2 regions of the Guptibacillus hwajinpoensis genome follow, and region 2 is predicted to be linked to the other one. Evidence: riboswitches for the same ligand, from Rfam matches in the RefSeq annotation. Region 2 holds a riboswitch; the other holds the start of a gene.
The links. Region 2 has a riboswitch for S-adenosylmethionine ahead of ABFG93_RS00295 (homocysteine S-methyltransferase family protein). Riboswitches for the same ligand answer to the same signal wherever they lie in the genome.
Positions count from the first base shown of each region.

Region 1: another riboswitch for S-adenosylmethionine. It lies ahead of ABFG93_RS19815 (Na+/H+ antiporter NhaC family protein); the one in region 2 lies ahead of ABFG93_RS00295 (homocysteine S-methyltransferase family protein).

Region 1 covers NZ_CP156674.1:3,829,338-3,845,791, reverse strand. Annotated here, with positions in the region: gene ABFG93_RS19870 (MarR family winged helix-turn-helix transcriptional regulator) at 248-700, shown strand; gene ABFG93_RS19865 (MMPL family transporter) at 697-3,336, shown strand; partial or broken gene ABFG93_RS19860 (BCCT family transporter) at 3,477-5,014, opposite strand; gene ABFG93_RS19855 (M15 family metallopeptidase) at 5,391-5,963, opposite strand; gene ABFG93_RS19850 (nucleotidyltransferase domain-containing protein) at 6,117-6,824, opposite strand; gene ABFG93_RS19845 (topology modulation protein) at 6,977-7,513, shown strand; gene ABFG93_RS19840 (hypothetical protein) at 7,607-8,068, shown strand; gene ABFG93_RS19835 (GNAT family N-acetyltransferase) at 8,325-8,756, opposite strand; gene ABFG93_RS19830 (MFS transporter) at 8,753-9,982, opposite strand; gene ABFG93_RS19825 (SLC13 family permease) at 10,012-11,643, opposite strand; gene ABFG93_RS19820 (hypothetical protein) at 11,942-12,619, shown strand; gene ABFG93_RS19815 (Na+/H+ antiporter NhaC family protein) at 12,692-14,005, opposite strand; SAM riboswitch class I at 14,081-14,184, opposite strand; gene ABFG93_RS19810 (alpha/beta fold hydrolase) at 14,303-15,142, opposite strand; gene ABFG93_RS19805 (YolD-like family protein) at 15,232-15,561, opposite strand; gene ABFG93_RS19800 (DNA polymerase thumb domain-containing protein) at 15,579-16,454, opposite strand, start outside.
Region 2 covers NZ_CP156674.1:54,041-70,494, forward strand. Annotated here, with positions in the region: gene ABFG93_RS00260 (carbohydrate ABC transporter permease) at 1-457, opposite strand, end outside; gene ABFG93_RS00265 (carbohydrate ABC transporter permease) at 457-1,317, opposite strand; gene ABFG93_RS00270 (ABC transporter substrate-binding protein) at 1,440-2,720, opposite strand; gene ABFG93_RS00275 (LacI family DNA-binding transcriptional regulator) at 2,979-3,971, opposite strand; gene ABFG93_RS00280 (histidine phosphatase family protein) at 4,501-5,136, opposite strand; gene ABFG93_RS00285 (putative immunity protein) at 5,291-5,881, opposite strand; gene ABFG93_RS00290 (hypothetical protein) at 6,060-6,248, opposite strand; SAM riboswitch class I at 6,540-6,644, shown strand; gene ABFG93_RS00295 (homocysteine S-methyltransferase family protein) at 6,839-7,888, shown strand; gene ABFG93_RS00300 (sensor histidine kinase) at 8,110-8,670, opposite strand; gene ABFG93_RS00305 (histidine kinase dimerization/phospho-acceptor domain-containing protein) at 8,684-8,887, opposite strand; partial or broken gene ABFG93_RS00310 (transposase) at 9,197-9,447, opposite strand; gene ABFG93_RS00315 (glutamate synthase subunit beta) at 10,100-11,584, opposite strand; gene gltB (glutamate synthase large subunit) at 11,603-16,204, opposite strand.

The DNA of each region.
Region 1 (16,454 bases), 290 kb from region 2:
ATATTGTGCCAAAATTCTGGAAATTTATAATTTAACTTCTTATAGGAACCAATCTCATTATCACTTAATAAAGTCCCTCTTTCAGCTCAAACAGGTCAATTGATACACGTTTCATAAAATTTATTTATATCGCTTGGACCGACTTTATCAAATTAATCCGAGCATATTAACATTTAGAGTTGCGCTGAACAAAGTTTAGGCGTTAAACTAATAATGTTTAGAGGGTAAACTATCGGAGGGCTGATGCATGAATAAGAAGTTATGTGAGGCGGTAGAGTTATTTGAAGAAGTGATTATGTATGGAACGGAACGCGTTATTCGCTCATTTGAACATCAAATTTTCGAAGAATATTCTTCAGAACAGCTTCAGATGCTACAAATTATTTCTAAATCCGGGCATATTTCCCCTGGTAAACTGGCATCCCTACAGGGGGTTCACAAAAGTGCCATTTCAAACCGATACAAGAAGCTTGAAACAAAGGGGCTTGTCACTATTGTCGATTCGGAAGAAGACCTGAGAGGAAAGTCTATTACTCTTACTAACAAAGGACACGACGTTGTTTCATTATTTAATGAAGTCATCTATGAGCACGTAGAAAAGATCGTATTAAACGATTTTCATGAGAAGGAAATAGATGAATTTCTACGTATCTTTCGTAAGCTTAGTTCAATTCTTAAAACAGAAGGAGATTTAGAATGAGACTAATTTTAAAATTTAAATGGCCCATCGCCATTGCATTAATTGCACTTACGGCCGTGTTATTCATCTTATCTCCTAGTCTTACAAAACAAGCAGAGGATGCAGGAACATTCCAGCTTCCTGAAAATGCCGATTCAAAACTCGCAGCTGATATTCTTGAAGAAGCTGGGGCTGGAGATGAAACGATCTCACTAGTGTTTACTTACAACGAATCGATTGACGAGCAATCAAAAAAAGACATTTCTTCGATAGCTAACGAAATTGAGGAAGAAGGTTCGCTTATTAAGAATGTTCTTGATCCTTTTGAAAGTGATGAGATATCTGATCAGCTTGTGTCTGAAGATAAGGAGACGGTGCTGCTTCTAATTACAGTCGACGGGTCTGACGAAGAAGTCAATAAGCTTTCGGAACGTATTCGAGAGGATATTATTCCTGACGGCACAACAGCGTATCTTACTGGTGAAGCAATTATCAATCACGATGTAAACGAAAGCGCACAAAAGGGACTTGAGCGAACTGAAATAATTACGGTTGTGTTAATTTTCGGTCTCCTTTTAGCCGTATTTCGCTCTATCACTACACCTTTTATACCTTTGCTTGCCGTTGGGGTGACATATCTACTCAGTCAATCAATCGTTGCCTTTCTTATTGATTGGTTCGGCTTCCCTGTTTCCAATTACACACAAATATTCCTTGTTGCTATCTTATTTGGTATCGGAACTGATTATTGTATTCTACTATTAAGCAGGTATAAGGAAGAATTAACGCAGGGACATCCAGTTGAAGATGCGATCGTTAATACGTACAAAACAGCCGGTCGTACGTTGTTAATTAGCGGATTGGCTGTATTTATAGGCTTTACTGCGATTGGATTTGCAGAGTTCCCGATTTTCAAATCTGCTGTAGGAGTTGCAGTAGGTATTGCTGTTCTTATGATTGTTCTCTTTACAATCGTTCCATTTTTCATGGCTTTATTGAAAGACAAACTATTCTGGCCTTCAAAGAAGTCAGCATCACACAAAGATAGTAAGCTATGGACTGCATTTGGACGGTTTTCTATTAACCGACCAATTTGGTCCATGGTTATTGTTGCGGTTATTACCGTTCCGCTTCTCTTCACTTATGATGATCAGTTATCATTTAACACTGTGAATGAAATCGGAAATGACTATGATTCTGTTAAAGGGCTCGATGCTATAGAAGCTGGGTTTGGTAAAGGCGATTCCCTTCCTGTAAAGGTTATTATTCAGCAGGAGGAAAATATCGTTACCGAAGATTTCCTACCTTATATTGAAATGATTAGTAAAGAAATTGAAAAAAGCGACGATGTCAATTCCGTACGGTCTATTACAAGACCTGCAGGTGATGTGATTGATGATTTCTATGTTGACTCCCAACTCACTCAAGTTGGTGAAGGATTGAATGAGGCCACAACTGGTATTAATGAAGTACAAAACGGCTTGACTGAGGTTCAAAATGGTCTCGATGATATGAATGGTCAAATTCCAGAAAGCGGAAATGCCAGTGAACTTGAGGATGCAGTTACTGGACTTGGTCATATTAATAATCAGCTCGGCTCCATAACTGAAGGGCTTCAGCAAACACAAAATGTGTCTGCAGCGACTGAACAACTTGGTCAGGTTCAACAGCAGTTAGGACAGATTCAGCAGGGGTTATCTGGTGCTTCATCAGATCTTCAGGGTCAAGCAGGTCAAGTGTCAGAGCTGAGCGGAGGAATCTCTCAGCTTTCTGACGGTGTCGGTTCATCCATTGATGGATTGAAAGAAATTGAAAATGGTTTGCAGGATGCTGCCGATCTGGTGAAAGAGATGGGCTATTCAGAAGCACTTCGTGATACTGGAGTATTTATTCCAGATGGGTCGCTTGATACCAAAGAATTTGAGCCGGCCATTAAGAGATATGCTTTTGATGACCGAAAAGCAGTTACGTTAGAGGTCATTTTAAAAGAAGATCCATATTCAACCGGAGCAATCGACTCGGTGAGTGAAATAAAAGAAACAGTAGCCAAAACGATTGATGGTACGCCACTTGATGATGCAACGATTGCCTATAGTGGTGTTTCAAGTATTAATAGTGACTTATCCCACATTTCAACTAGCGATTTCACTAGGACCGTTATCATTATGCTGGTTGGCTTGTTTATTATCTTGACTGTGCTTTTCCGCTCAATGATTATGCCTCTCGTCATGATCGGTTCACTCTTACTAACCTACTTCATTTCCATTGCGATCTCAGAGCTCATCTTTATCAATCTGCTCGGCTATGATGGCATTACGTGGGCTGTACCATTCTTTGGTTTTGTCATGTTAATCGCGCTCGGTGTCGATTATTCTATTTTTCTTCTAGATCGCTTCAACGAGGAAGCATCAATTGGCATTGAAGAAGCAATGCATCTCTCTATGGCAAAAATGGGTACGGTTGTGATTACCGCTGCGATTATACTAGCCGGAACATTTGGTGCTATGATGCCTTCTGGTGTGCTTAGTTTAATGCAAATCGCTACCATTGTTATTACAGGTTTACTTCTTTACGGTTTAATCGTTTTGCCACTCCTTATCCCAGCCATCACTGTTTCATTTGGGAAAGGGATCTGGTGGCCATTCAAGCAAAAATAACTATAAAACAAACGCTCAGAGCCTTGTATATGCTCTGAGCGTTTTTAAATTCTACTTTTATCGATCTAGCTTGTCTAGAAGCTTGGTTATATTAAAACGAATCATCTATCACTCTCTCCTGTGCTTAATTTTTCATACCCTTATTTTTGTCTTATATTAGTTCGCCATACCTGGTCTTTATCTATCATCCGCTTGGCAGCATAGATGAGTAAGAATTGAATAATAATTATTGGCAGACCCATTAGTCCTGAAATTACTTCTAATGGTGCTAACCCTCCTATCCTCATAAGTACAAGCGCAAGTGCTGTGATAATTGCCGCAATAACAATACGCAGGGTTTTCGGCGGCTCATATTTACTCATATCTTTCGTACTTGTATAGGCAGCTACCGTATAAGTCGTTGAATCAAGGGTAGTTGTTAAGAAAATGAGTGCTACAACTATAAATACGATAATCGATATCTGCCCAAATGGTAGAGTGGACAATATTTCAGGAATAGCTGCATCCTTTCCTCTTCTTTGATCAGTTCCAAGACAGCCACATCTCCATTGAGATACCGATGTACTCCAAGGCCTCCCAGTACTCCTGTAGCGATCCATGAAATCATAGTAGGTGCTAAAAGATATGTAAGAATCATTTCTTTTATTGTTCTACCCTTTGAGATTTTAGCAGCGAATACACTATGAAGCATTGCCCATGTAGCACTATAGGCAAACCAAAAGACAGTATTACTTTGAATGTGCGACGGTGCTCCTTGATGAACGGAGTCCGTGTTTAATGAAATATTAAGATAATTGGATAAAAGAAATGATACGCTATCTGAGAAATAGTTTAATATAAACACCCCGGGGCCAGCTACTACAATGAATAGAGCAAAAAGTCCAGCTAAATACATATTCAATGTACTTAAACGCTTGATCCCTTTTTCAATTCCTAAGTAGGCACTAAGTGAAAATAAGAACACCCAGACAATGGTAACAATGATCGTCATTCCAAATGTCACTTTTATATCCAAAAGTGCTGATAGGTTATTTGTGATAATCGGTGCTCCAAGGCCGAGGGTTACAGAAGCACCTGCTAGAATACTAATCAGAAAAAGGATGTCCAGGACTTTTCCGCCCAATCCATCCGTAAACTTATTACGAAAGATCACACGACAGGCCTCAGAAATCCTCATTAACGGTCGCTTTTTCACATGGAGAATATATCCCATCGCAGGAGCACTCATAACAAAAATAGCGAACACTTGAAATCCCCACAAGAACATGCTATATGTGTTCCCCCAGAGAAGCGCTTCTGCTGACCCAGGATCTACCCCGGCAGGTGGATCGTTAGCTACTGAAGTCCACTGTAGCATACCCGTCCGCATGTTTGTCGAACCTACCCCCATTGCGATCAAAATGGATGCATATTCAAATAATGTAAAGCGAGGTTTTTCCTTTGGGTCCCCCATTACAACCTGGCCATATTTCGAAAATGAAAAATATAAACCAGCTGCTACTAGAATAACTCCATACCATAGATAGCCCCAACTGAACACATCTACTATGTAATCAAAAATCGAATTAAGTAATTTTAATGACTCTGCCTCATATAAAGCAAATGGAATACTGATCCCAATCATTATTAATAATGATGGAATAAAAATTTTGTAATCAATCAAAGACGTTTTACTCATAGAATCCTCCCCTATTTTTTTCTCTAATTTAGGTTCTCTTGAGAGACGATAAAAGAGAATATGAGAATCTTCCCTAATATTAGTAATTTTTTAATGAATTGACGACTTATTAATGCCTGGAGAGGACAATACAATAATATGTAAATTTCACTTTTCAGTACAAAAAAGTACCGCCCGATTAATCGGACGGTAAAAAGGGGGAAAAATTATGTTAGTTTAGAAATACCCCGTATAAAAACAGATAAACCTGTTTTTTATTTTTTTGAGAAAAAATATTTTCACATAACCCCTATGGACCCTGATGACTCAAAATATTCAGTTCATCATTTTAGATAACAGAATCTCGTTGTTTATTTTCCCCTTTGTCAAATGCTACTTATTCTGAAGCATATTCACTTTCATCCGGCCTGTAGCCATTCTTCAATTCACGAATTGTTAAACCAAAATCCATTTGAAGGTGAGGGTAATCTTTAAAGCTTTCCCAATCCCCGCCCCATTCAAATCCAAGATCTTTTGCGATGGCTACCACATCCATCCAATCAGACTTTCCATTACCATTATCGTCACGTTCCATATCCCATACCACGTCACCGTTATTTAGTTTTAATGCGAAATCAATGGCTAGCCCATAATTATGATAGGATCCACCACCCGCTACGTTCGTCACAACCTGTCCATCTTTTGAACGTCCACGTTCATAGAGCTCATTCTGTTCTTCTTCCGTTCGATGGCCATCTGTTACAACAATTTCAATTCCATTCTGACTTGCTCTTCTTATTAATTCATCTCTCGCATCCGTAACAGCCGGGTGAAGATCAGTTGGCATCAGGACGTCTTTCTTTACAAGAAAACCATTCGACTGGTTTATATCAGTGAATACGGTTATGACCACGATACCAATTCCGATCAGAAGGAGGAAAGTTTTGAGTCCATTCGATATAATTTTCAACTTAACAAACCCTTTCCCATCCCTTTCTAGTAATCTGAGAGTAACATATGAATTCATAGATAAGAAGTCTTTACTCCCATGATTCTACTAAAATGTTACGAATGAATAACACTTTCGCATAAATGAGCGATGTTTCCTAAAAAAAAAGTTAACTCACTTCCCTAATGAAAACCCTTCGAACAGACGGCCCCCAAACGGAGCAAGCACTTGATCTACAAGTTTAATCACGGCTTCTTTTTCTCGCGTCTTATAATAATGATCAAAAACGGTAATGAATTCAGTTGCTAAATCGCTGTCATAATTTCTTAAAGCACGGACAATCCACTTTGAAGCACCAATCCATTGACCGTTCGTTCTTAGCACAAATTCATGGAGCTTCTCTGCTAAGGCACTGGCACAAAATAATTCTTCCCCTCCAGTGGCTCCGATAAAGTCCTCAAGAACATCGGTTAGAAAATAACGCTTTACCCTAATAGTCTCCTCTCCCCACTTTTCCGGTCCGCTCCTGAGCAGGGCTTTCGCTTCTACTTTTAATGTGTCAGCAACACCATTATTTTGAAGAACCAAACCTTCTGAGATCATTTTTGGCAGTGAGGGCCTTGCTCGCTTACAATCACTTTCGTAGTACGATTGATAGCTTTTTAGATTATGTACATACCATTCAACAGGCCAGCCTGCATAGAAAAAGCTCTCTCGATAAGAAACAGATACTGACAAATCAAACACTACAATATCAAGATCAGAAGTAGCCGTCGCCTCCCCCCTAACAACACTTCCTGCGAGGAAAGCCGCTTCACAATTTGGGAATTTAGAAAATACTAGGTGTTTAGCAGTTTGTACAGCGTTCGATAACGTTTTCACATTTACTCCCCTTTTATATTAGCTTTCTTATATGGTAACGCATCCTCACACATCATTGCATATCCTTCATTTTGTTAGTCGATACAGACTTCCTCGATCAAGATCTTTTTGGTAAACTTTTGAAAGACGCTACTTTCAAGGGGGGAATACTCGTGAAGCGGATCATGGTAATGGGAGTTTCGGCAGGCGCGGGGAAATCTACATTTGCACAAAAGCTTGGAGAAATCCTTCAAATTGATGTGCATCATCTTGACGCTCTTTTCTGGAAACCTGGTTGGAAGGAAGCATCGCTTGAAGAGTTTAGATCCTCACAGAATGAGATTGTCACCTCTCCCCAATGGATTATCGAAGGAAATTATAGTAATTCCTATGATATTCGCGCAGATCATGCGGATACTATTATTTACATTGAGCTTCCAAGAATGATATGCATCTATCGGGTTTTGAAACGATGGATTACTCATATTGGACAGACGAGACAAGACATGGGCGAAGGATGCAAAGAGAAAATGGACTTGGCTTTCCTGAAATTTATCTGGACGACTTATCACCCTCGCAAGGAAAAAATGAAAAGTAGATTTGAACAATTCCAGCAGAATGGGTCTGAAAAAAGCATTATTATATTACGAAACAAGTCGGAAATCGCTGATTTTCTACATAATCTGCAGCCAAAGCATACAATTTTATAAGAACCCGTGATAAGATAAGATGCAGTATGTTTGAATAAGAGCATTCCTGTTCAGACTGGAGATAGAAAGACTATTTAAGCACATGGAGGCATTATGCTAACTTTTGAAGAAAAACTAGAGATTATTGAATCATCATTCCCTGAACTTACGCGAAAAGATGTTTCGCTTGGACGCGTGAATTTCCACTATGAAGAAGCGGTTATAGATAAGAAAAATGTTGTTTATCATCTTCACCCGAATGGAAACGGCTATGTATTCGCTGACCTTATTGAAGGCTATCCATTGGACGAAAGAGGCATGGTTAACATTCGTGACTTCTCAAGCAATGACCTTCGCAAAATCATTCGTGAATCGATTGACTCTCTTTCGGTACTTCCTGGTTCGGATATAGAAGTTGAGATCTGGATGAATGATGAAAACCAAACGCTCGAATTGATGTACGAGCCAGAGCTCGAACTATGGAATGTGTATGCAGGAGATATTCTAGATGGAACGTTCCCTTCTTATAATGAGGCTGTTCAGTATCTGGACGAAGAAGGATTTACACGACAATAAGACAAAGTCTCACAATTTCCTATCAGGGGTTGTGAGACTTTTTTTCGTCTTCATCCGTAGAAAAGAAAACCCTTTTGAAAGGAAGTGATGATGTGTTCTTCCGAATCTTCCAAAGGTCCTCTCCAGTCGTTCAACGTGTGTTAGTCGCCTCTGTACTTGCTCTTCTTAGTGGAGGTGTCGCTCTCCTTTTGTTCCTGTGAATTCCTATTATCATTTATAGCCGAAAGCAGGCAAATCAACTGCTCCGGCTTCCCATTCATCCAATCGATTTGTAAAAACCAGTTGATTTCCCCAGAAAACCATATCCTTCATAAAACCGGTGCGCAGCCTTTCTCTCTTCTCGATTTCCACTATTCAGAACAACTGTGAAAGCCCCTGCATCGATTGCCTGCTTTTCCGCTTCGGTCATTAATTTTGTCCCCGCTCCTTTTTGCCTATGCGGAGCCGAAGTAATCATGGTAATAATCCTAGCAACCCGTATGTCAGAAACATAAGAACGTTCTATGTGCATGCCGAGCATGCTAATCAGCACGCCTTCTTCTTCTAAAACAAGCGTGGTATAGTTGCTGTCATCCATAATTCCCTTTATTCTATCTTTAAGCTGTGAGCTCGAAACAGGATAGCCCATTTCCGAGAGCAAAGAGGCGATGCCCTCTTCGTCACCAGTCTTCGCTTTTCGTACCTTCATTTGACACTCTCCTCTCTTAGTACATGGTTGTTGTATCTTCTAGTAACCCTTTTATTTGTAAAAAGCAGAAGTAATGGAACGATAAGAATGAGCAAACCAACTACTCCTATCCAGCCAACTGCATCCCACAGGATCCCAACTCCTGAACTACCTGCTGCTACACCCGCATAATAACTGATTAAATAAAAGCTCGATGCACCGCTTTTATGATGCTCTGCCGTACTCGCTACTGATGCAGATGCCATTGAATGGGCGATGAAAAAACCGCCACACACCGCACTTAAACCACTAACCACTACTATAACAGCGTGTGAAAGTGTCATAGCAGTGCCTCCAGCGAGAATAAGCAACCCCACCATCATGGTACGCCTCAGGCCAACATTAGATGAAATTCTTCCTGCAACAGGAGGAGAAATCACACCCAGTATGTATGCAAAATAAGTAAGAGAAATCCATTTTAATGAAAGTGAAAAAGGCTCTTTCTCTAAATAGAATGGCAAATAGGTCCATACCCCTGTAAAGATAACTTGAATAAGGAATCCGACCATAAAAAGTGATAATAGCCTGCGATCGGTTAGGTGCACAAGCATCTCTTTCACATCATTCGTGATACTCCGGTTGCCTCCTTTAAAAAAGCGAGAATCCGGAAGTAACCAATAAAAACAGAGAGCTGCTACGATAGCAAACGCTGCAAGAATCATAATACTCATTTGCCAGCTGTATAAATCAGTTAAATATCCTGCTGCGACACGTCCTCCGAGTCCCCCCATCGCGTTACTCGCGATGTATACGCTTGTTGCAAGCCCAACACTTGAAGGCGCCACTTCATCTGCAAGGTAGCCCATGGCTGCTGCCGGAATACCTGCAAGGAAAAACCCTTCAATACTCCGAAGCACCATAAGCAGGGAGAACGAATTTACAAACGGTATGCCAATCATAGCGCTGATCACGAAAAGAAGTGAAACTTTCATAACAGCTGTTCGCCCGTACCGGTCAGAAATAAAACCTAGAACAAGCAGACCTGGAATCATCGTCATAACGGGGAGCAACATAAGTAAGCTCGCCGTTGTTGCGCTCCGGTCAAACTCAAGCGCAAAAACGGGAAGTAGCGGCTGAAACGCATAAAGTGCTGAAAAAACAAGTAAAGCACCGCATCCTAGACTCGCTGCAGCTCGCCAGAACCCTGCATCTTTTGATGTATATGGTTTGTTTATTGCATTGTTCATAGAATCATCACCTTTTTATATGCTTCATTTTATTTTAAATCAGCTGGGAATTGGGTCAAATCAATCCCCCACACGATTGGCATATAAAAGTAGATGGCAAGCGTGATGATGATGATAGATGTCATATTAAGCCAAAAACCCGCTCTAGCCATATCAGGAATTTTCAAATAACCTGAACCAAAAACAACGGCGTTCGGTGGAGTTGCGACCGGAAGCATAAACGCACAGCTAGCCGCAACCCCAGCACCAATCATTAACGCATACGGATGTACTGAAATGGCTGATGACAGTGATGCCATAATAGGAAACATCATCGTTGCTGTTGCTGTGTTAGACGTAATTTCTGTCAGGAATATGACAAGGGCTGTGACAAGAAGCAAGATGACGAAGAGATGAATCCCTTCAAGAACGGTTAACTGTTCTCCAATCCACTTTGCGAGTCCAGACTCCTGAAAACCTGATGCAATCGCAAGGCCTGCCCCAAATAGAAGCAAAATCCCCCACGGAAGTCCTTTCGCTGTCTTCCAGTCGAGTAGAAATGATCCTTTCTTTGATGGGGCCGGTATAAGAAATAGAAGCATCGCAGCTATCATGGCAATGACGGTATCATTTATGTTTGGATTAAGCTCACTCAACACAAACGAACGGCTAATCCATGCCAGCGCAGTGAGCGAGAAAACGATCAAAATCACTTTTTCCTCAGGTGACATTTCACCAAGATCTTTTCTCTCTTTCGTAATGACTTCTCTACCTCCTGGAAGCTCTTTAATCTTCATTGGAAAGGCCATTTTCACTAGATAATACCAACAGCCAAATAGAAGAATGATCATCAGCGGCACGCCAAACATCATCCATCTCGCAAATGAAATTTCAATGCCGTATAGTTCATTTACTACAGCCGCAAAGATCGTGTTTGGCGGGGTTCCAATTAATGTTGCAAGCCCACCGATCGAAGCGCTATAGGCAATTCCAAGCATTATCGCCTTTCCAAAATTAAACCGCGGTGTTTCCTCCTCGGTATTCATATCTAACTGTTCTGATACTTGATAAATGACAGCCAGACCAATTGGCACCATCATCATAGATGTGGCTGTATTTGAAATCCACATCGATAAAAACCCTGTTGCAACCATAAATCCAAGTACAATTCGCTCCGTACTCGTTCCGATTGCTGATATAATAACAAGTGCAATCCGTTTATGTAGGTCCCATTTCTGCATTGAAAGCGCAATCAAAAAACCGCCCATAAAGAGAAAAATCGTATTGTCACCATAAGCCGAAGCGGTTAAATCACCTTCGAGTCCACCTGTAAGTGGGAAGAGTATAATCGGCAGAAGAGACGTCGCTGGAATTGGGATCGCTTCTGTAATCCACCATGTTGCAATCCATGCCGTACTTGCGAGCACAGATAGGCCCGCCTGTGATAAACCATCGGGATGAAAAAAGGCCATTAGAAAAAAGAATAGTGCAGGACCAAGTAGTAAACCAATCACTTTTCTTCGATTATAAGCAGGTTCTGGTCCAGATTGCTTCACCCCGGTATTTTTTTGTGAAGATTGAGAAGGGATTCCCGGCGTGTTTGCAGAAGCGAATGTTAAGAGCTCCTTCGCTCGATCATGTTCCTTCCATAACTGATTTATAAAAAGTCGTCCTTGTTTCATAGCTGTTCCTCCTCTTATCCATTAACCTATAGTTTAGAATCTCAGTCCTTTTCCTGTCAATTTATTCACAATTTTGGTACTATTTTACTCGAAGAAAAAAAGGACTTTTGTTGCGTTTTATTGAAGTGAAGTCTTTATAGCGTAATCGAACCCCCTTTTATTTCCATTAGGGGCGAATAATATAAGTTGATAACACACTCTTCACACAATTCCTACTTTACGAATCCGGTTATTAACTACACCTTTATTCTTCAGGGTTTACTACAAACTTGCTTAAATTCGATTCAGGGGGTATTTGATGAGAAAGATACAACAGACAACAATTAATTCGGTTGTAAAATACGGACAAACAAAGCTTCCGAAATCCGCTAATACAGAGTGTCCAGAGTGTGCAAATGACGCTTCATTCCAATTAAAATTCGATTATCAAATTAACCAGGCCGTATTTTCAACTTTCTCACGTTGTTCGGTTTGTAAAGAAGCCGTTCTTTTCGTTCTAATTAAAACAACTCATAGCGATCGCGGGGAAGAAGTTGAGTTATTTGTACACCAAACTTCATTCACACGCGAACCACTTGGCAGACTAATCGGGACGTCCAGACTTCCGGACGATCTAGAGAGAGTATATCGCTCAGCAGTCAACGTACATAATATGAAAGATTGGACAGCAACAGCAGTTATGGCCAATCGCGTGCTTGAAAGCATTACAGGTAGCTTCCTGTCAGAAAATGAGCTCGGGCAACCTTTATCCAAGCAGCTAGAAGCTCTTGCTAAACAGATTGATCTTGAAGAACCAATCATTAAACTCGGGCAACAAATGGGAAAAGGGAGCAACTTGAACAACTTGCTCTGTCTCGAGAAAGAAACAAGCGAAGAAACCGCAAATCTTATTATTGATTTATTAGACTCATTGATCGAATACTTGTACATTCTTCCCCAGCGAATTGTCAATCTTCAAAAGCAGATTGAAGGATAGCAAAAAGACAGGCTCCTCGATAATGAAGGAGCCTGTCTTTTCTATTTACTCTTTGATCGTTCACACTTAAATTTATGTCTTTCCTACAGCTTCTTCCTTTTTCTTAAATCCCGGATAGTTAATTGAAATCGCTACGATACCCGCCACAGCAATTAAAATAGGATAAATAGAATACGGCAGCAGCGCAAGTGGCGAAATGGACGCAAGACCGGCAGCCGCAAGTACCTGGGCGCCATATGGCAGCATCCCCTGCACACTTCCGGAAAAAATATCAAGAATGCTGGCTGATTTTCGCGGATCAACCCCATATTCTTCTGAGATATTCTTCGCAAGTGGTCCACCCATAATGATGGAGATCGTATTATTTGCAGTCGATAAATCAAGCACACTTGCAAGCCCGGCTATTCCAAACTCAGCTCCTCGACGCGAGTTTACTCTGCTTAAAATTTTATCAAGCACGTATTGAATCCCGCCATTGTGCTTAATTACCTCGATCATACCGCCGATGATAAGAGCAATCATTGCCAGGTCTTCCATACCTTTAATGCCTTCCGTAATCGTAGAAACAAGACCGTTCATTCCAAATGAACCATTGTACAGTCCTACAATCCCTGCAAATACCGTGCCACTAACGAGTACAATAAGGACATTGACTCCAGCGATTGCAGCCGCCAGCACACCTAGATAAGGGATAATTGTGATAAATTCAAAAGCACGATCGCCACCGACTGTAGCGTGTGCTCCCATCGTCATCACGCCATAGATGATGGTGGTGATGACTGCTGCAGGAAGAACGATGAGAAAGTTCACTTTGAACTTGTCTTTCATTTGTGTATTTTGCGTTCGCACTGCCGCGATCGTTGTATCGGAAATCATGGAGAGGTTATCCCCAAACATTGCTCCACCAATCACCGCTGATAAAGCAAGGGCTGGTGCGACACCTGTCTGTTCAGCAATCCCAATTCCAATTGGAGCGAGTGCCACAATCGTCCCCATTGACGTACCCATCGAAATGGATATAAAGCAACCGATCAGAAACAGGCCGACAATTAAAAGATTTGCAGGCAGGATTGAAATGCCCAGATTTACAATGGAATCTACCGCTCCAATCTTCTCAGCTGTTCCTGCAAAAGCTCCAGCTAGCAAAAAGACAAGAATCATCAAAATGATGTTTGAATTACCCGCACCGCGGCAAAACACCTCAACCTTCTTCATAAAACTTTCTTTTTGATTCATAGATAGCGCTACTCCTGCTGAAATCAATGAGGCAAGAATCACCGGCATACTATAAAAATCTTTTGTAATAATTGCTGTCCCAATAAAAAGTACAATAAATACGCCAAGCGGCAGCAATGCCAGGCCATTTCCTTTTATCTGATCGTCCATTGTCTCTATCTCCTTCTTCTGTCTACTTCATTACAGTTACACTAAAAAAGCCCACTTCAAGAGAAGAGGGCCTTACTCTTATCTCTCAAGATTTCTCTTGCTGGAAGCAGCACCTTTCTGATCAACAGAGGTTGCTGAAGCTTCATTGGGCCAGGTCCCTTCACTTCTCTTAATAAGTAATATGCAGTTATCAACGAACAGCAGTGTAGCACGCATTATTCTGATGAGTCAACTGTGAATGACTGGGATATAAAAAAACTCCTTTGATAAAGGAGTTTGATCCTAGCTGATTTCGTGCTAACGTGCCAGGAATCGTTCGATATCTTTCATAATTAATTGTGGACGTTCTTCAGGAAGAAGGTGCCCAGTTTTTTCATAAATGATTAACTCCGCATTTGGTAAATCTTCACTTAAGCGTTTCCCCACCTTGAGTGGCACCACTCGATCTTCCTGGCCCCAAATTAACAGGCTAGGTGTATGAATTTGTTTCAGTTCTGCCTCAGAAAGGTCGCCTTCACGATCACGAATCATTCTTACTAGCGAACGAAAAATGCCTTCATTGAAAAACGGCTGAATGTAGCCATCCATCATCTCTTCGTCAATCAGCTTTGAATCATAAACGCAATTCAATAAATTTGCTCTTACTCCTTTGCGGTACAGCCAGCGTTTCAAATATACAGAGAAAAACGGTAGATAAGAAGTGTAAACGAGACTTTGCTTTGCTTTCTCAAGGTATCCAGAGCTGCAAAGCAAGATGTTTCTGCTAACGAGGTTACTCTTTATAGCGGAAGCTCGCATCGCCACCTGCCCTCCCATTGAATGACCAATCATAACCGTCTGTTCAACAGAAAGCCTTTCAAGCAGTTCCACTACCACTTCTGCATAATTCTGGTAGGAGTGAACGAAACAGTTTGATTTCTCACTTCGTCCAAATGGCGGAAGGTCGATAGCAACTACCGTATACCCTTTTGTAAGTAATGGGATCAGTCTTCGAAAGCTGAAGCTCGAAGATAAAAAGCCGTGAAGGAGAGTAATAACGGGTCGGTCCGTCGCTTTATTATTTTTATAATACTCATAGTGAATGTCAATGCCTTTAATGTTTTCTTTGTAATGGTTAAGGTGCTCAGCTAATAACATCTCTTATCTCACTCCGGATTTTGGTTTATACCTATTTTACCCGGTTTTACGAATGAAAAACTTTTCTCTTCATGGGGAGTACTACCATTCTACCTCGCTTCCACATGAACAAGATCTGTTAGTGGAATCCTTCTTTTCTTCTCAGTGTCATCAATAATGCGAAACTCACGGTTAAGCTGATCGAAATAATGAACATAGCCATGTATAACATAGGTTTCACCGTCTTTAAAATAATAAAAATATAGCGGGCGATGAAACGCCATCGCTTCACAAATCACTTCATTTATCTCTTCTATTTTCTGTTCATCCAATACTGGTTTATCTTCTTTTCGTTCTGCCGCCTTCCAACCTCTCAGCTCTTTCACATGCTCTGGTAACATCATTGACGTCCATTTAATATTTCCACGATCGCGAATCACGTGCCAGCAACTCCTTTCTACGCTTTGTGACCTCCGACAAGTTTACTTCTATGCAGTGCTGTACCTCCCTTTGTATAGGAAACCGCGCGCAGCAGCGCATCTGAACCGTATTTCTCTCTGATTGAATCCATTACATATCCAAGGTCGTGCTGTTTCGGTCGTTTTTCGTTAAAGAGATCCAGCTGCACTTCTTCATCATCACAAATGTTAGAAAGGCTAATGGAAATTTTCCGAACGGTTCTTCGCTCATAGAACTGTTCAAAAAGCTTTAAACACGCTCCATAAACTTCAAGTGTAATGGATGTTGGGCTATCAATGCTTTTTGACCGATGAAACCCTCCCCCTCCTTCATCCTTGCTGTAACCAATACCAAGACTGATGGTGCGTCCCGCCTTCCCCGCACGCCTCGCCCGTCTTGCTACCTCTTCACTCATTTCAAGAATCACGTGTTTAACTTCCTTGGGATCATGATAGTCACGTAATAAAATTTGGCTTTTTCCGAAGCTGATCTGCCCCTGCATAATGGGAGCACCCATTTCCGAAAGGTCTATTCCCCATGCATGGTGATAGAGTTGATTCCCCATAATTCCAAACTTCTGCTCAAGCAGATGCAAAGGATAATTCGCAAGCTGCTTCACGTTCCTGATGCCCATCCGGTTCAGCGTGCGCTCTACTCGGGGACCAATCCCCCACATTCTGCTAAGCGGTTCAAGTGACCAGAGCTTCTTCTCAATATCATCGTACGTCCACTCTGCAATACCACTTTTTTTCGCCTCAAGATCCAGACAAAGCTTCGCCATCAGTAAATTTGGACCAATCCCAATCGCACAGGGCAGTCCGAACGTCTCGCTGATCTCGTCTTTAATTTTCTTCGCTACTTCAAACTTGCTCCC
Region 2 (16,454 bases):
ATAAACTACATCCAAATCCGAGATACATGAAAATCAGACCCGCCGCATTTAACAAATCTGCTTGACCAAAAATGGAGACAAGAGGAATCATGACAGATTGAAATGGGATAAGCATAGCTGCGACAAATACAAAGAAGATAATGCCGCTTAGCTTACTTTTATTTCGAGCCAAAGCGTACCCTGCCATAGCCGAAAACAATATAATAATAGCTACACTTACCCCAGTAATAAGCAATGAATTAAACAAAGATTTTAAGAATTCAAGGTCGTTAAAGGCTTTAACGAAATTTTCTAATGCAAGTGATTGTGGTAACCCAAGGACCCCAGCAAAAATTTCTCTCTTCGTTTTAAACGCATTCACGATCATTAAATAAAAGGGCGCAATCCAGATCAAGCCTAAAACTAAACCAAGAACTTCCACGGAAAATAGATTTTTACTTTCTTTATTCATTTTCATTACATGTCTACCTCCCGCTTCTTATTGTAGTAAACCTGCGTTAATGCAATAACAGCTACGATTAGAAAGAAAATGACTGCCTTTGCTTGTGCATATGCCATTTCATTATCTGAGAATGCTGTACGAACAATTTCCATAGCAACCATTTGTGTAGAGTTAAATGGTCCCCCATTTGTTAAGGAAAGGTTCTGATCATAGATTTTGAAAGCCATTGACAGAGTTAAGAACATACTAACCGTAAAGGCAGGTGCAACAAGCGGGAAAGTAATACTTTTAAATCGCTGTAATGCGGTCGCTCCATCAATTTTAGCTGCTTCAATTAAATCCTTTGGTATATTCTCCAAGTACGCAATATAAATGATCATGATGTAACCAGCCATCTGCCAGGAAGTTAAAATCACCAGTCCCCAGAAACCTGTCTCAGTCGTTGATAGCCACCCCTGCATACTTTCAAGTCCAAGGAGATTCCCAACGTCTCCAAAAACACTGATGAAAATAAATTGCCAGATAAATCCGAGGATCAATCCACCAATTAAATTAGGCATGAAGAAAACGGTTCTAAGCAAATTGTTTGATTTAATATTTCGAGTAACAATCAATGCCAGACATAGCCCGAACACATTAAGTAAAATGACAGTTACAACTGAAAATTTAATAGTAAACCAAATTGAATTCATAAACTCTTCTTCAAGAAAAAGATTAATATAGTGTTCAAACCCTATAAATTTTGTAGCCGTTAGTCCGTTCCAGTCTGTAAAGGAGAAAACGAATCCGTATATAAACGGAATGACGACAACAATTCCAAGAGCTACAATAACAGGTGAAAGAAATATCCAAAACCATTTATTTTGATTGTTCATTGAAACCCTCCTTGTTCACAATATGCCATTTATTTTGTAACTTTTAAAATGCATTAAATAAAAGTGAAACTAACCACCCAATCACCCTGGATTGTTAGCAATATTATTGATACAGGGTTATGTTATTTTCGTAACTCTTCCCATTTCTGCTTTGAATCTTCTTCTAATTGTTCCCATGTCATTTTATCGCTAAGATACTTCTGTACATTGCCACCAACATAATCTCCCCACACTCCAGGGTATCCAAGGAAAACCCAACCGGTGGTATCGCCATTAGAAGAATATTGGTAAATCTCTTTTGAAATAGGGTCTGCAATTTTCTCCGTGTCAAAGCCTTCATAAGCAGGGATAAATTTAAAGTCTTTCAAAACGGCTTCCTTACCGACTTCGGAAGTATACATCCAATCTATAAAGTCTTTAGATGCCTCAATCACTTCTTCATCACTATTGTTGTTGACAGCCCAATAGTTAGGAATTCCTACTGGAAGCTTTCCTTCAGACCCTTCAACTGGAATTGGCATGATACCAATATTTTTTTCTGCAAACGCCTTATCCATTTGTTCTACAGAAGGGTAAATCCAATTTCCTTGCTGAATGATTGCTACTTTCTGAAGAGAGAAGTATTCCTCTACTTGTTGAGAATAATCAAGACTTAAAACGGGTTGAACTGAATACTCCGTTTGCAAATCTATCATTCTTTGAAACTCTTTTCCTTTTTCGAATGCAACTGTTTCAGCGGTAAAAGCCTTCAACACCTGCTGATTGAATTCTGGAGCAAGAAATACATTGGATAGATGGTTACCAGGTACCCATTTTTCTTTACCCGGGAATGCAAATACCGCTTCAAGCCCTAATTGCTCTTTTTGACTATCCAGTTCATTAACCGCTTTCTCAAGATCTTCATAAGTTAGAATCTCTTCAGGTTTAATTCCTGCCTCTTCAAAAACCTTTTTGTTATAAATAAAACCGTATCCTTCCTGGTTAAAAGGAAGGCCATGGACTTCACCATTTTTAGTAACAGGGTCAAGACTGCCTTCTAAAGCTAGTTCAGCGGCTTTCGTATCAGATAAATCACTTAAGTATTGTTCATAATTAGCGGCTTCCGTTGGTCCAGCAATACTAAAGATTTCTGGTTCATCTCCTGAAGCAAATTTTGTTTTGAGTGAGCCTGCATAATCAGATCCTCCGCCTACAGCAGAGATCTTTATATCTACATTTGGATTTTCTTTTTCATATTCTTCTGCCAGATCCTCAAACTGATCTTTGAACTCTACTTTGCCCTGGAAAACTTCAATAGTTAATTGATCTCCTTCTGAAGAACTTGATTCGCCGGATGAAAATGAGCAACCACTTAATAATGCACTCGAAACTAGTAAAGATGAAATAAGCTTTTTCCCTTTCAAATTCAACACTCCTTAACTATATGATATCGGTTTCACAAAAACACAAAAAAATTTATAGTGACTTGGTGACAAGAATAACAACTTAAACGGTCTTATGGGACTAATTAATCGAAAAAAATATTTATGGTATCGGTTTCATAAACACTCAAAAAAAATTAATCAAAGACCTTTCAATCACCCCTTTTCTTATTAATTTGTATTATAAGGTAATGTGGTATCGGTTTCAATGAATTTTAGAAAAATTTTAAATAATTTTGATTATGTGGACTTTCTCGTAATTAATTCTACAGGCAATTTGATGTTTTCAGGCATGGTGTTGTTTTTTTGCATCATTAAAGCCAACCCCTCTACTGCCTTCTCTCCGAGTAAGGAAATTGGTTGCTTGATCGTTGTCAATTTTGGATGGAGCATTTCAGCTAATGGTTGATCATCGAAACCTATTACCGCTATGCCATTAGGTATAGGAACTCCTTGATCATTTGCTTCAATCATTACTCCTGCAGCTACCTCATCACTGCCAGTAAATATGGCTGTAGGGCAATTATCCATTGTTAAAATTTGTTTTAAAACAGATTTCCCATCCTCAATTGAATGCTGATCAATAAAGATCCAGTTTGGGTTTAGAGAGATACCAGCCTCATTTAAGGCCTTTTGATAGCCCTGATTGCGATCCTTGTCTTTTCCGTCTTCAGCAAATAAGCCACCTGTACAGTAGGCGATTTTAGTATGTCCCTTTTCAATTAGATGCTTTATGCCAATATAGGCTCCTTGAGACTGGTCAACTCTTATAGATGGCACATCTGTATTATTTAAATATTCGTTACAGAATAAAATCGGCCCATACTGAGTATACGAATGAATGATTTCTGCATCATTTTCAATAGATGTCATGATTACACCGTCAATTTGTCTTGTTTTCAATAAATTTAAGAAGGATAATTCTTTCTCCTTATTTTCGTTGCTTTGAAAAATTAAAACCTGAAAATTATTTTGATAAGCTGTTTGTTCGATTGAATTAACTAAGTAAGAAAAGAAAGGATTAATAATCCTTGGAACAATAACTCCGATTGTACTTTTAAGATGACCTCGTAACCTTCTTGCAGCAGGATTTGGGTAATAACCTAGTTCGTCCATTGCCTTTTGTACAAGTTCTCTTTTTTCTTTTGATATGTAAGGATGATTATTTATTACACGTGAAACAGTCGATTTTGATAAACCGGATCGCTTTGCTACATCTGAAATAGTTACCAACTTTGCTCACTCCACAACTTGAAATCTGAAATCAGTTTCATATTATTTTATCAAGAAATGATAAGAACTACCAGACCTTTATTGGTAGTAAAGCATAAACGAATGGGCTTCATTATAGAAATCCCATTCGCTTTTTTAGCAACTTGACTTGTTACTAGTATTTGGATGATTTAAAACTTCGACACATGCTCCTATTAAATCATCAGCAATCAAGGAGGCATTCACGTTATACCTTTTGAGAATAAAATAGTGAATAATTGAGAATTAAAATCCTTATTTAATCACTATATCAAATGATTTATAGAACTTATTGATAAATAGGACACTGAAACATATGAATAAAACCCAGTCAAAATCCAGTCACTAGAAAGCCTTTTAACCAATGCTATGTACTAATTTCGTTAAATCACTTTTTCGGCATCCACCTTTGAAAATGATCAATATTCGACCTACTAGTTATATACCATAAATGGAATATAGTGTTTGGAACACTTCCAAAAAATCAAATTCTTTTTACAACTAAAATACCCTATGAACAGTTTGAGTTTTTTGATTCATCCATATGGACTGTATCAAATTTATAGATTACCTCATAATACTCATTGTTTGTTTTCACCAAAGTTAAACTTGCTGATGGTATAGCTGAAGTAGACCATAGTTTTTGAAGTGTATTTTTTTCAAAGTAATCTATCAATAGTTTAAGTGCAATTGAATGCGTTACTACAAGAACATTTTCATTTCGATTTTTATTAACTATACTTCTTACCGTTTTCACCATTCTATCTTGGACTTTAACAAATGACTCAATGTTATCGCTTGAAAAAAGATGTGGTGTTTCCCAAAAAGATAACCATTCTTCAGGACTTTCCTTTTCGTTTTCTTCCAAAGTCTTACCTTCCCAAATTCCAAAAGAAATCTCTCTAAGACTATTGAAGCTAAATACTTCAAGAGGTCTTTCCCCTTTAATTATTTCAGCAGTGTGAACTGCCCTGTTACTCGTGCTGGAATATATAGCATCTAATGGAACATCCAATAGTCTTTTCGACAATTGCTTCGCTTGATTTATTCCTCTATCGGTTAGGGGAGAGTCTTTCCACCCTTGCATAAGATTCTTAGTGTTCCACAAAGTTTCTCCGTGTCGTGTAAGATATAATTTCGTACTCATTTCTTCCCCCTATTTCTCTTCTCTACTTTATTAATACTATAACCTCATTAATACTATAACTTCTTATTCCATTTTATCTGTCTTAAAGCTACATAGAGCGCTTACTTTTTATTAAGCAAACGCTCCTCTTTAATTGAATACTTGAAACTGAGACTTATTGATCTACATCCCTTTTCTCGCTCAATAATCTTTCTTTATTAGGTTTGTCATCATCCAATAAAAAACCAGCCCAATTTAGTCCAAGGTTATCGGTATTTTCTTGCCAGTATAGAAGGCGAGTATAGTAATAATATATCTTTTCGATTACTGGTTCTCGAAAGTCATCTTTACCGTATTTATTGACTATTGCCGTCAGTTCATAAATGGGCAATCCTAAAGCGTGTGTTTCCACATGTATAGTAGCCCCAGCATGACCAATTGCTTGGCATAAAGTGCCGTATTCAATGTCGTCAATTTCTTTTGCTACGGCATGCGATTCTAAGATAGCCCTCTTTGCTATGGGCATTTTGATTTTTCCCCTTGCCCAATCCTCACAAAGCTCTAGACAAGCTCTTGGTCGCCGTTCATCCGGATATTTTGCTTCAAATTTATCTAAAGGTAATTTTGCGCAATCTAACGCCCACATGACGAGAGTTCTATGATTTTGTAGTTGAATAAGTTCTTTCAATTCTTGCAAACAAATGCTATCACGAGAAAACAACAATTTATTTTTTTTCTTCATTTTAATTTCTACATCCGAAAACATATGATCTCCCCCCTTATCCCCTGATCAAACACCGATTGTATTTTACAATTTTTCAAACCAGTAAACATCATTATTATTACTAAAGTATAGCTCCGATATAACAGAAGACTCGACATCGAGATGTTTCTTTAATGTAGAATAAATTGTTCAAGACTGTTTATTGATTATGGAAACCGAGCTACAATTTTTTCGAAATAAAAAACACCTCAGCAAAATCATTAGTTATTTGCTTGTAAGGGTCTACTTTCAAATCACTTTTCATTTTCTCTAAACCATCTTTATAATCAGCATCGTTTATTAAAGTCAGTACAGAGATGTCTCTGTTTTCAGCGTGATGGACGTAATCAGCTACAGCTATTTGTTCCATTCGATACTCCATCCTTAGTTTAACTTCAAAATCCCTCTTAATAAGTTCTTGGTATATCAATTCCTTATTCCAAAACCTCTTTAAGTCTTCTTCATGATCAGAAGGAAAGTAATGATAAACCCACCATTTTGGAAAATTCCATTGATTCTTAATTCGTTTTCCTGTATTGTAAAACGCAAGCGAAATAATAAACATCTAATTTTCAAAATGAATTCTTTATTTGATTCATGATTTAAGCATACGTCTCATGTTAAGTGTGCAACTGTTTTTTCAAAAACCACATAATAGTAAAACTTATCCAGAGAGGTGTAGGGACTGGCCCTTTGATACCTCAGCAACCAGCCATTGGCACGGTGCTAAATCCAGAAGGTAGTAGTTATACCTTGAAGATAAGGAGACTCTTTATACATAAAGGACCCCCTTATCCAAGGAGGTCCTTTATTTTTTTCGAAGAAGATGATCACCATGTCACCCAACAGGATTGAAACGATTTTAGCCCGTACCAGACAGAAAGTCAGCGTCTCCCTGTTGAAGGGCATTCGCTTTCTAATAATAAACTACTATTACACATGGAAAGGTTGTTGAATGAAATGAAACGATCATTAGAACAAAGATTACAGGATGGACCCGTTATTTGTGGAGAAGGCTACTTATTTGAGCTAGAGCGCCGCGGCTATTTACAGGCCGGATCCTTTGTACCTGAAGTAGCCCTGGATAACCCCCAGGCACTAAAACAGACGTATCGTGACTATATGCTCGCAGGCTCCGACGTCGTCTTAGCCTTTACCTATAACGGCCACCGCGAAAAAATGAGAATCATCGGCAAAGAGGATTTATTAGAGCCGCTTAACCGCCAGGCCATCCGTCTAGCCAAAGAGGTTGCTCAGGAGCACCCTGAGGAAGAAGCACTCGTAGCCGGGAACATTTCCAACACGAACCTGTTCAACCCGGATGATCCTGAAGCTGTTGAAAAAACAAGAAGCATGTTTGCGGAGATGATCGGCTGGTGTAAGGAAGAAGGCGTAGACTTTGTGAACGGCGAAACCTTCTATTACTATGAAGAAGCGCTGATTGCTCTCGAAGAAATCCAAAAACAAAATCTCCCTGCCGTGATCACATTCGGTCTGATGGGCGAAAACATTCTGCGAGATGGCTACGAAGTAGAAGAAGCCTGCCGCTTATTAAAAGAAAAAGGCGCTCTTGTTGTGGGGATGAACTGCTTCCGCGGACCAGCAACGATGCAGCCGTATGTAGAGAAAATCCGTAATACGGTGGACGGTTATGTAGGTGCCCTTCCCATTCCTTACCGCACGACGGAAGAACACCCTACCTTCTTCAACCTGCCGGACGGTAGCTGTGCTTGTACACTTCCAACGGAAACAACGTTCCCAACGTCCCTGGATCCGCTCTACACGAACCGGTATGAGCTTGCTGAGTGGGCCAAAGAAGCGCACAGTATTGGTGTGAACTACCTGGGACTCTGCTGTGGAGCTTCTCCGGCTATGCTTCGTGAAGTGGCAGAAACCGTCGGCCGTACAGCTGAAAACTCCACGTATTCCCCGGATATGGAGAAACATTTCCTGTTCGGCAGTGACGACACGCTGCAGGATCACATTACATCTTATAAGACGAAAGCATAAGTAAAAACGCCTGTCCCAAAATACGGACAGGCGTTTTTCAAAGCTTCATTCTTTTTTTGCATGGGGACGGTTCCGAATCTTCTTATTCAAGATTCGCCCCCATTAGTTGAAGACTCGAAATCAAGATATGAGTATAATATTTCGGATTTCACAAATTATGACTTTGTGTTGTTAGTTGTATTAAAAAAGCTCACAAATTGTGGAAGAAGGTATTTATTGAATTAAGAGTATTTAGATTCCCATTCACAAATCATAGTTAATTGATTATCTTTTAACTCAGCATAAATAATCCCGTCCATTTTTTCCATCAAGCTTTTAGCAATTGATAAACCTAGCCCAGTACCACTTCCAGTCCTTGTCTGATCCGCCTTATAAAAGCGATCAAACATTAGGTTTACTTCTTGTTTACTAAGTTGATGAACAGAGTTGGAAATTTTAAGTTGAACAACTGAATTAATTCTTCTTAGGTGGATGGTAACATCTCCAGTTGAGTACCTAATTGTATTTATAACTAGATTTTCTACCACTCTTTTAACTGCAGATGGGTCGACCATTATCATAATATCATTGTCTGGGATATGAATTTCAGGCTCTATATTTCTTCTATTAAACTCCTCATAAAATCCAAATAGTGCCTCTATAATCAAAGAGTTGAACTTAACTATCTCCATTTTCAAAGGATAATCTGCTTGTTCGATAATCGATAGCTCGAAAAAATCCTCAAGTAGTATTTTTAACCTTCCTGCACTATTTTTTATCGTTTCTATGTATTCCTTTTTCATTTCAGGACTGATTTCATCCGATTCTAGAAACTGTATACCCTAGGATCGATGTCATAGGCGTTCGAATATCATGAGAAATATGGGATATGGCCTGTTTCAACTCATTTTCTGTGGAACGCTTGACTGCCTCTGCTTGTTTCTTCAGATCAATCAGGTTATTCATTTCCTTTGCCAGTTCCTCAAAATTAGGATCATGATAGATGATATCGATCTTCATTGCTGTTTTATTTTGGTTGAAATTCTGAAGCTACCGAGTTGTATTTTTTATTTCTTTTTTCAGCAAATACAAACGAGTGAGGACATATGCGAAAGCTTTTATGACAATTAGGATTAAATAGAGCATTTGACCTCACCTGCTTTCTTGTTTACTTAATTTCTTTTCTTTGAAATATAAAGATCCCTATAACCCAAAATAATAGAAAAGTTAAAATCGGAATTACTACAAGGAATACCATATCACTGCTGTCCAAGCTATCCACGATGCTGATGTCGTAGATCAACTTAAAAACAGAATGATTGAGTATGGGTTCGAAAGGTCATTGAAAGACTTGCCGCAGTTACGACAGAAATAGCGTTGTCTACCTCTGTACTTACGTTCCGCTTTACCTTTACGCTCCCGCAATGGATGCAGCCTAATCCTTCCTTAAAACGTGTTTCCCTAATGGTGGTAAACGCATCCTTCATATTCTCATCTTCGTTGGAAATGAAGTCTTCTTTTAATAGATTAAATAGCTTGATTTGCTCGTGTTTAGGTAAATCTGAAAAACTAGCATAAATCTTCCCACATCCTAAAACCCCTCCTGAAAGAGTATTTAATCACCTCTCAAAAGATGGTCAAAATAGCAACAATCTATACGAAAAGAGCCATTTCTTAAAATAGGTGTATGATTAACTATGATTTTAAAAAGTAGTTGTTGACGAATTAGGTCAACAATTCATCAACAACTATAATTAATGACCGTTCTGCCATTAGCACCTTGCTAAGGTGCTAAGTTTGGGTGGAATGCCGCCCATAGGTTCCCTTAGATAAATAATGAACAATAATGTACAAGTTATATGTGATTATAAGTTAAATTAGGCTTATCTCTTTTGTCATGAACAAAAGAAAATATTCAAAAGTGAGAAAGAGTATGTCAAAGGGTATGTCATCTCTTATTGGTTTACAAGTATCATATGGTCAACTTTTCATTAAGCGTGTTTATTCGATATTCACTTAATATAATACACCAGTTTAATGCCCATGAGGATTTCTATGGAAAAGCGTTATCTTGTTAAGCCTTATGGTGTTAAATATATGTGCGATATATTCCAGGCAGGTGAAATGAAGTTCACAGGGAGTTAATGGAATAGAAGCCTCAAAAGTAAAGAAAGAGGCTTATCCTATTGAATTTATAACCTAAATATTTCCACGCTTAGACTTTTGGTTTAGTCAGGGCAGCTCTGTTTCTCCCATTAAATAGCGGTCACATTCCCTTGCTGCTGCTCTTCCTTCGTTGATGGCCCACACGATCAAACTTTGCCCGCGACGGACATCGCCAGCAGCAAAAATCCCTTCGACATTTGTAGTAAATGTTCCATAATCAGCTTTGACGGTAGATCTATTATCCATTTCGACTCCAAGCTGCTTAAGGAAACCTTGTTCCGGTCCACTGAACCCGATTGCCAATAGAACGAGTTGGGCCTGCCATATTTTTTCTGTCCCGGGAACCTCTCTTCTGGCGCGCTGTCCGTTCTTATCTATAAATGTTTCCACATTAATCGTATGAACTTCCTTAACATGACCATTTTTATCACCGACAAACTTAGTTGTCATAACAGCATAAGCGCGAGGGTCCTTACCAAATACAGCGGCAGCTTCTTTTTGTCCGTATTCGATTCGATGGATGATCGGCCACTGAGGCCAAGGGTTATCCTCTTTCCGAACGTCCCCTTTTTTATGGTAAATATCAAACTGGGTCAAGCTTTTACATTGGTGGCGAACCGAAGTAGCGAGGCAGTCTGTACCTGTATCTCCGCCGCCAATGACAATGACATCTTTTCCTTTGGCAGAGATAAAATTTCCATCCTTATGATTCGAATCCAGCAGGCTTTTCGTATTTTGATGGAGAAAGTCCATGGCAAAATGAATGCCTTTCAACTCTCTTCCTTCTATTTTTAAGTCACGATGCTTGGCAGCTCCTCCACAGATCACAGCCGCATCAAAATCTTGTTGTAACTTTTCTAAAGGATAATCCTTTCCAACTTCTGTGTTTGTAACAAACGTAATTCCTTCTTCCTGAAGCAGCTTGACCCTGCGCTCCACTTTATGATAAGGAAGTTTCATCTCTGGTATCCCGTATGTCAAGAGACCTCCAAGCCGGTCATGGCGCTCAAAGACGTTGACATGATGGCCTGCTTTGTTGAGTTGAGCGGCACATGCTAATCCAGCGGGACCTGAACCTATGACAGCTACCCTCTTTCCCGTTCGAAAAGCAGGCGGCTCTGGTTTCACCCACCCTTCTGCAAATCCCTTTTCAATGATGGAGAGTTCAATGTTCCGAATGGCCACTGGTGGCTCATTAATGCCCAGGACGCACGCTCCTTCACAAGGGGCTGGACAAGCCATCCCTGTAAATTCCGGAAAATTGTTCATTTGATGTTCCCGCTGAAGAGCTTCCTGCCACTGTTCTTGATAAACAAGGTCATTCCATTCCGGTATCAAATGATAGACGGGGCAGCCAGACGTAATCCCATTGATCATTTCTCCTGTCTGACAGGTTGGTATGCCGCAATCCATACAGCGTGCCCCTTGTTGCTTTGCTTTTTCTTCCGGCATCGGAAGTGTGTATTCTTCCCAATCCTTCGTCCGTTCAAAGGGATCGCGTTCAGGCCGTGGCTCCCGCTCATATTCCATAAATCCAGTCGGCTTTCCCATTTACTCGCCTCCTATCTACTATTTCGCTGCTTCTACTTCTTTTTTACTTTCCTTAAAGGCTGTTAGTGCTGCATTTCTTTTATTTAGTCCGCTCGCTTCCAGTCTTTCAATTCTTCTCTTCATTTCTAAATCATCCTTAGGAATGACTTTTACGAAATTTGGCAGCATGGACTTCCAATAATCCAGTACTTTTTTTCCAAGCTCACTATTGGTGTATTGCACATGTTTTTCAATTAATTTGTACACATCATCGATTTCTTTTTGATCAGCCAGTGATTGCAGATCAACTTGTTCGGTATTACATTTTTCTCGGAAAGGCTCGCCACCTGTATCAAGAATATAAGCAGTTCCGCCTGACATCCCTGCAGCAAAGTTCTTTCCAGTTCCCCCTAAGACAATTGTCCGCCCGCCGGTCATATATTCACACCCGTGGTCGCCGATGCCTTCGACAACAACATCTGCACCACTGTTCCTTACGCAAAAACGTTCGCCGGCAAGACCGTTAATATACGCCTCTCCAGACGTTGCTCCGTAAAAAGATACGTTGCCAATGATCATATTTTCTGCTGCTTTGAACGTACTCTTGTCGGAAGGATGGACAATGATTTTCCCACCTGATAACCCTTTTCCTACATAATCATTGGCGTCACCGATCAACCTCATCGTTAAACCAGATGGGATGAAGGCTCCAAAGCTCTGACCGGCTGACCCTTTAAAAGTTAAGCGGATGGTATCTTCAGGCAGGCCATGCATGCCGTAACGCTGGGTAACCTCTTGACCAAGTATTGTTCCCGCTACACGATTAATGTTTCGAATGGAAAATGTTCCTTCGACAGCTTCCTGATGTTCGATCGCGGGCTTGCATAGAGGGATCAATTCTTGTACGTCCATCGATTTGTCCAGACCATGCACTTGCTCGGTCATTTGATACCAGCCAACTCCGTCTGGGATATCCGGCTGGTAAAGAAGCGGAGTAAGATCGAGTCCTTTAGCCTTCCAATGGTCTATTGCCTGATTCGCTTCTAATACATTGGTTCTGCCGACCATTTCATTTATGGTTCTGAATCCAAGCTCTGCCATAAGTTCACGCACTTCGGTGGCAATGAAGCGCATAAAGTTAACAACATATTCTGCTTTACCGTTATATTTTTTCCGCAGATCTTCATTCTGTGTGGCGACACCAACTGGACACGTATCGAGGTGACATACCCGCATTAAAATACAGCCGAGTACCACAAGAGGTGCAGTTGAAAAACCATATTCTTCTGCACCAAGCAGAGTAGCAATTACTACATCACGGCCTGTCATCATTTTGCCGTCTGTTTCTACAACAATACGGTCACGCAAGCGATTCATAAGCAAGGTTTGATGAGTTTCAGCTAGGCCAATTTCCCACGGAAGACCCGTGTGCTTCAGACTTGTGCGCGGCGCTGCCCCTGTTCCGCCATCATAACCGCTGATTAAAACAAGGTCCGCCCGTCCTTTTGCCACCCCTGCGGCAATCGTGCCTACACCGCCTTTTGATACGAGCTTAACACTGATCCGTGCTTTCGGATTCGCGTTCTTTAAATTATGAATCAACTCAGCCAAGTCTTCGATCGAATAGATATCATGGTGCGGCGGCGGTGAGATCAACCCGACACCTGGCGTTGATCCTCTAACTTCTGCAATCCATGGATAAACTTTTTTTCCAGGCAGATGACCTCCCTCGCCTGGTTTTGCTCCTTGAGCCATCTTGATCTGAATTTCATCCGCATTCACAAGATAATGACTGTTAACCCCAAACCTGCCTGAAGCCACTTGTTTAATAGAACTCCTTCGCAAATCTCCATTGGGATCCGGAGTGAAACGCTCCGGGTCTTCCCCGCCCTCGCCGGAATTACTCTTCCCCCCGATTCGGTTCATAGCAATGGCGAGCGTTTCGTGCGCTTCCTGGCTGATCGAACCATAGGACATGGCACCAGTTTTGAACCTCCTGCAAATGTCTTCAACGGATTCAACCTCATCTATTGGAATGCTGTCTCTTTTTTTGAAGGACAAAAGACCGCGGATGGATTGAAGATTCCGATTCGCATCGGTAAGCATGGCGGAATATTCTTTGAACCACTCATAATTATTCGTGCGGCATGCATGCTGAAGCTTATGAATAGTTGCCGGATTATATTGGTGATCCTCTCCGTTTTTACGCCACTGAAAGTCATCGCCGGAAGGTAAGGATTTCTCACAGCTCCGCTTCTGTTCAAATGCATACTTATGCCTAATTAATACTTCTTCGGCTATTGTCTCTAGGCCGATGCCCCCTAAACGCGACGATGTCCGGGTAAAGTATTTATTAATCACGTCTGAGTTGATCCCGATGGCCTCAAAAATTTGAGCTCCCTGGTAACTTTGAATGGTTGAGATCCCCATCTTTGATAAAACTTTTACAACGCCATCGGTTGCAGCTCTGATGTATTTTTCAATAGCTTCTTCAACTGTTATTCCACGCAAGTCCCCTTTCCGACTCAGCTCCCTCAGGGTGTCAAAAGCTAAATATGGATGTATGGCTTCTGCCCCAAACCCAAGCAATGCTGCAAAATGGTGGACTTCCCGCGGTTCTCCGGATTCTACCAGAAGGCTTACCTTCGTACGGACACCCCTTCTTATTAAATGGTGATGCAAACCAGATACAGCTAAAAGAGCCGGGATGGCGGCATACTGCTTGTTCATACGGCGATCAGACAGGATGAGTATGGATGCCCCTTCTTCAATGGCCGTATAGGCTTCATTAAAGAGAGTCTCTAATGCCTGCTCCAACCGGCCTTTCTCATTGTCTGATTCAAACAAGATGGATAATGTTTTAGTTTGGAAGCCTTCCAAATGAGCGTGACGCAGCTTTTCCAACTGTTGATTGGTCAAGATTGGTGTATCTAAACGAATTTGCTTGCAGTTCTCTGGTTCAGGGTTCACCAGACTCCTTTCCCCACCAATTGTTGTTTCAACTGCAGTCACTATTTTTTCCCTAATCGCATCAATCGGCGGGTTTGTTACCTGAGCAAACAGTTGCTTAAAGTAATTGTATAAAAGCTGTGGGCGCTTTGATAAAACTGCGAGTGGAGAATCGTATCCCATCGAACCGATTGGGTCTTTTCCATCCGTGACCATCGGTTTTATTAATTTGTTTAATTCTTCCCTTGTATAGCCGAAAGCCATTTGTGCCTGGACAACGGCATCAGCGTTTAATACAGAACTGTTTTTTTCTTTTTGCTCAGGGATATCGTTCATATGAATCAAGTGTTTGGAAAGCCAATTTTCGTAAGGGTGCTCGGAAGCTATTTTATGTTTGATTTTTTCATCGGGAATAATTTTTCCTTTTTCCAAATCGACTAGCAGCATTTTGCCGGGCTGCAGCCTTTCCTTAACTTCTATTTCTTCAGGGTCAATGTCCAGTGCCCCTACTTCTGATCCCAAAACGATTTTCCCATCTTTAGTGATATAATAGCGTGCCGGTCTTAATCCGTTTCGGTCAAGGCATGCTCCGATTTGCTGACCATTCGTAAAAACTACTGCCGCCGGACCATCCCAAGGTTCCATCAAACAACTGTGATAATCATAAAACGCGCGTTTTTTCTTCTCCATGCTTTCATCGTTTACCCAAGGTTCAGGAATCATCATCATAGCTGTATGGGCAAGTGACCGGCCCGACAAATGTAGAAACTCAAAACAATTATCAAACATGGAGGAATCACTGCCTTCTGTATCAATCACAGGCAGCACTTTTTTTAGATTTTCATTCTTGAAGAATTCAGATTCACACATACCTTCACGGGCTCTCATCCAGTTGACATTTCCCCTTACCGTATTGAATTCTCCATTGTGGATCGTAAAACGGTTTGGGTGAGATCGCTGCCAGCTCGGAAAAGTATTCGTACTGAAACGGGAATGCACCAGCGCTAAGGCAGACTTAAAATTACGATGATTCAAATCTCTATAAAAAGAATTGAGCTGTTCGGGTATAAGCATTCCTTTATATACAATGGTCCGTGTTGATAAACTACAAATATAAAAATCCTCTGCCCCTTCAGCCTTTGAAGTGTCCATGACTTTTTCTAATTGCTTTCGCAGAACATATAGTTTTCTTTCAAACATCATTTGTTCTTTCATCTGCCCAGGTCGCCCGATAAATACTTGCCGGATAAAGGGTTTCGTCTTTTTCGCAATGTCGCCGACAAAGGAATCATTAACAGGAACGGTACGCCATCCAAGCAACGGAAGATCTTCACCTTCAATCACACTTTCGACTAATTCCTCCACCATTTTCCGGCCTTCCTGATTCTGGGGAAGGAAGAGCATTCCAACTCCGTAATGTCCTTCTTCAGGAAGAACAATATTTTCCTTATCACATTGCCTTTTGAAAAAAGTATGCGGGATTTGTGTCATAATTCCAGCCCCATCTCCTGTACTAATATCGGCAGATTGTCCACCACGATGCTCCAAGTTACATAAGATTGTGATTGCATCCTGGATAATATCATGCGATTTATTTCCATTAATATTGGCAATCATACCGATGCCGCATGCTTCATGTTCATTTTCAGGATGATAGAGACCTTGAGGGACAGGATATCCACGTTTTTTCATAAACAGCACCCCTTTGATTATTTAGCGTAGCCACAGTAAAAAAGTTTTTCAGTGGACGTTATAGCTTATTGGAACACCATCCATTATTTTTCATTTTCCTTATTGTCTTCTTTGTCCTCTTAATCATTCAAAAAATATCTTATATTACGCATTTATCTTCTAGTTTTTTAAAATAAAATAAAATAAAATAAAATAGATAAAATAATGCTAAATAAAAAACAGCCTGCTGGATTGATTTTAATAAATCAAT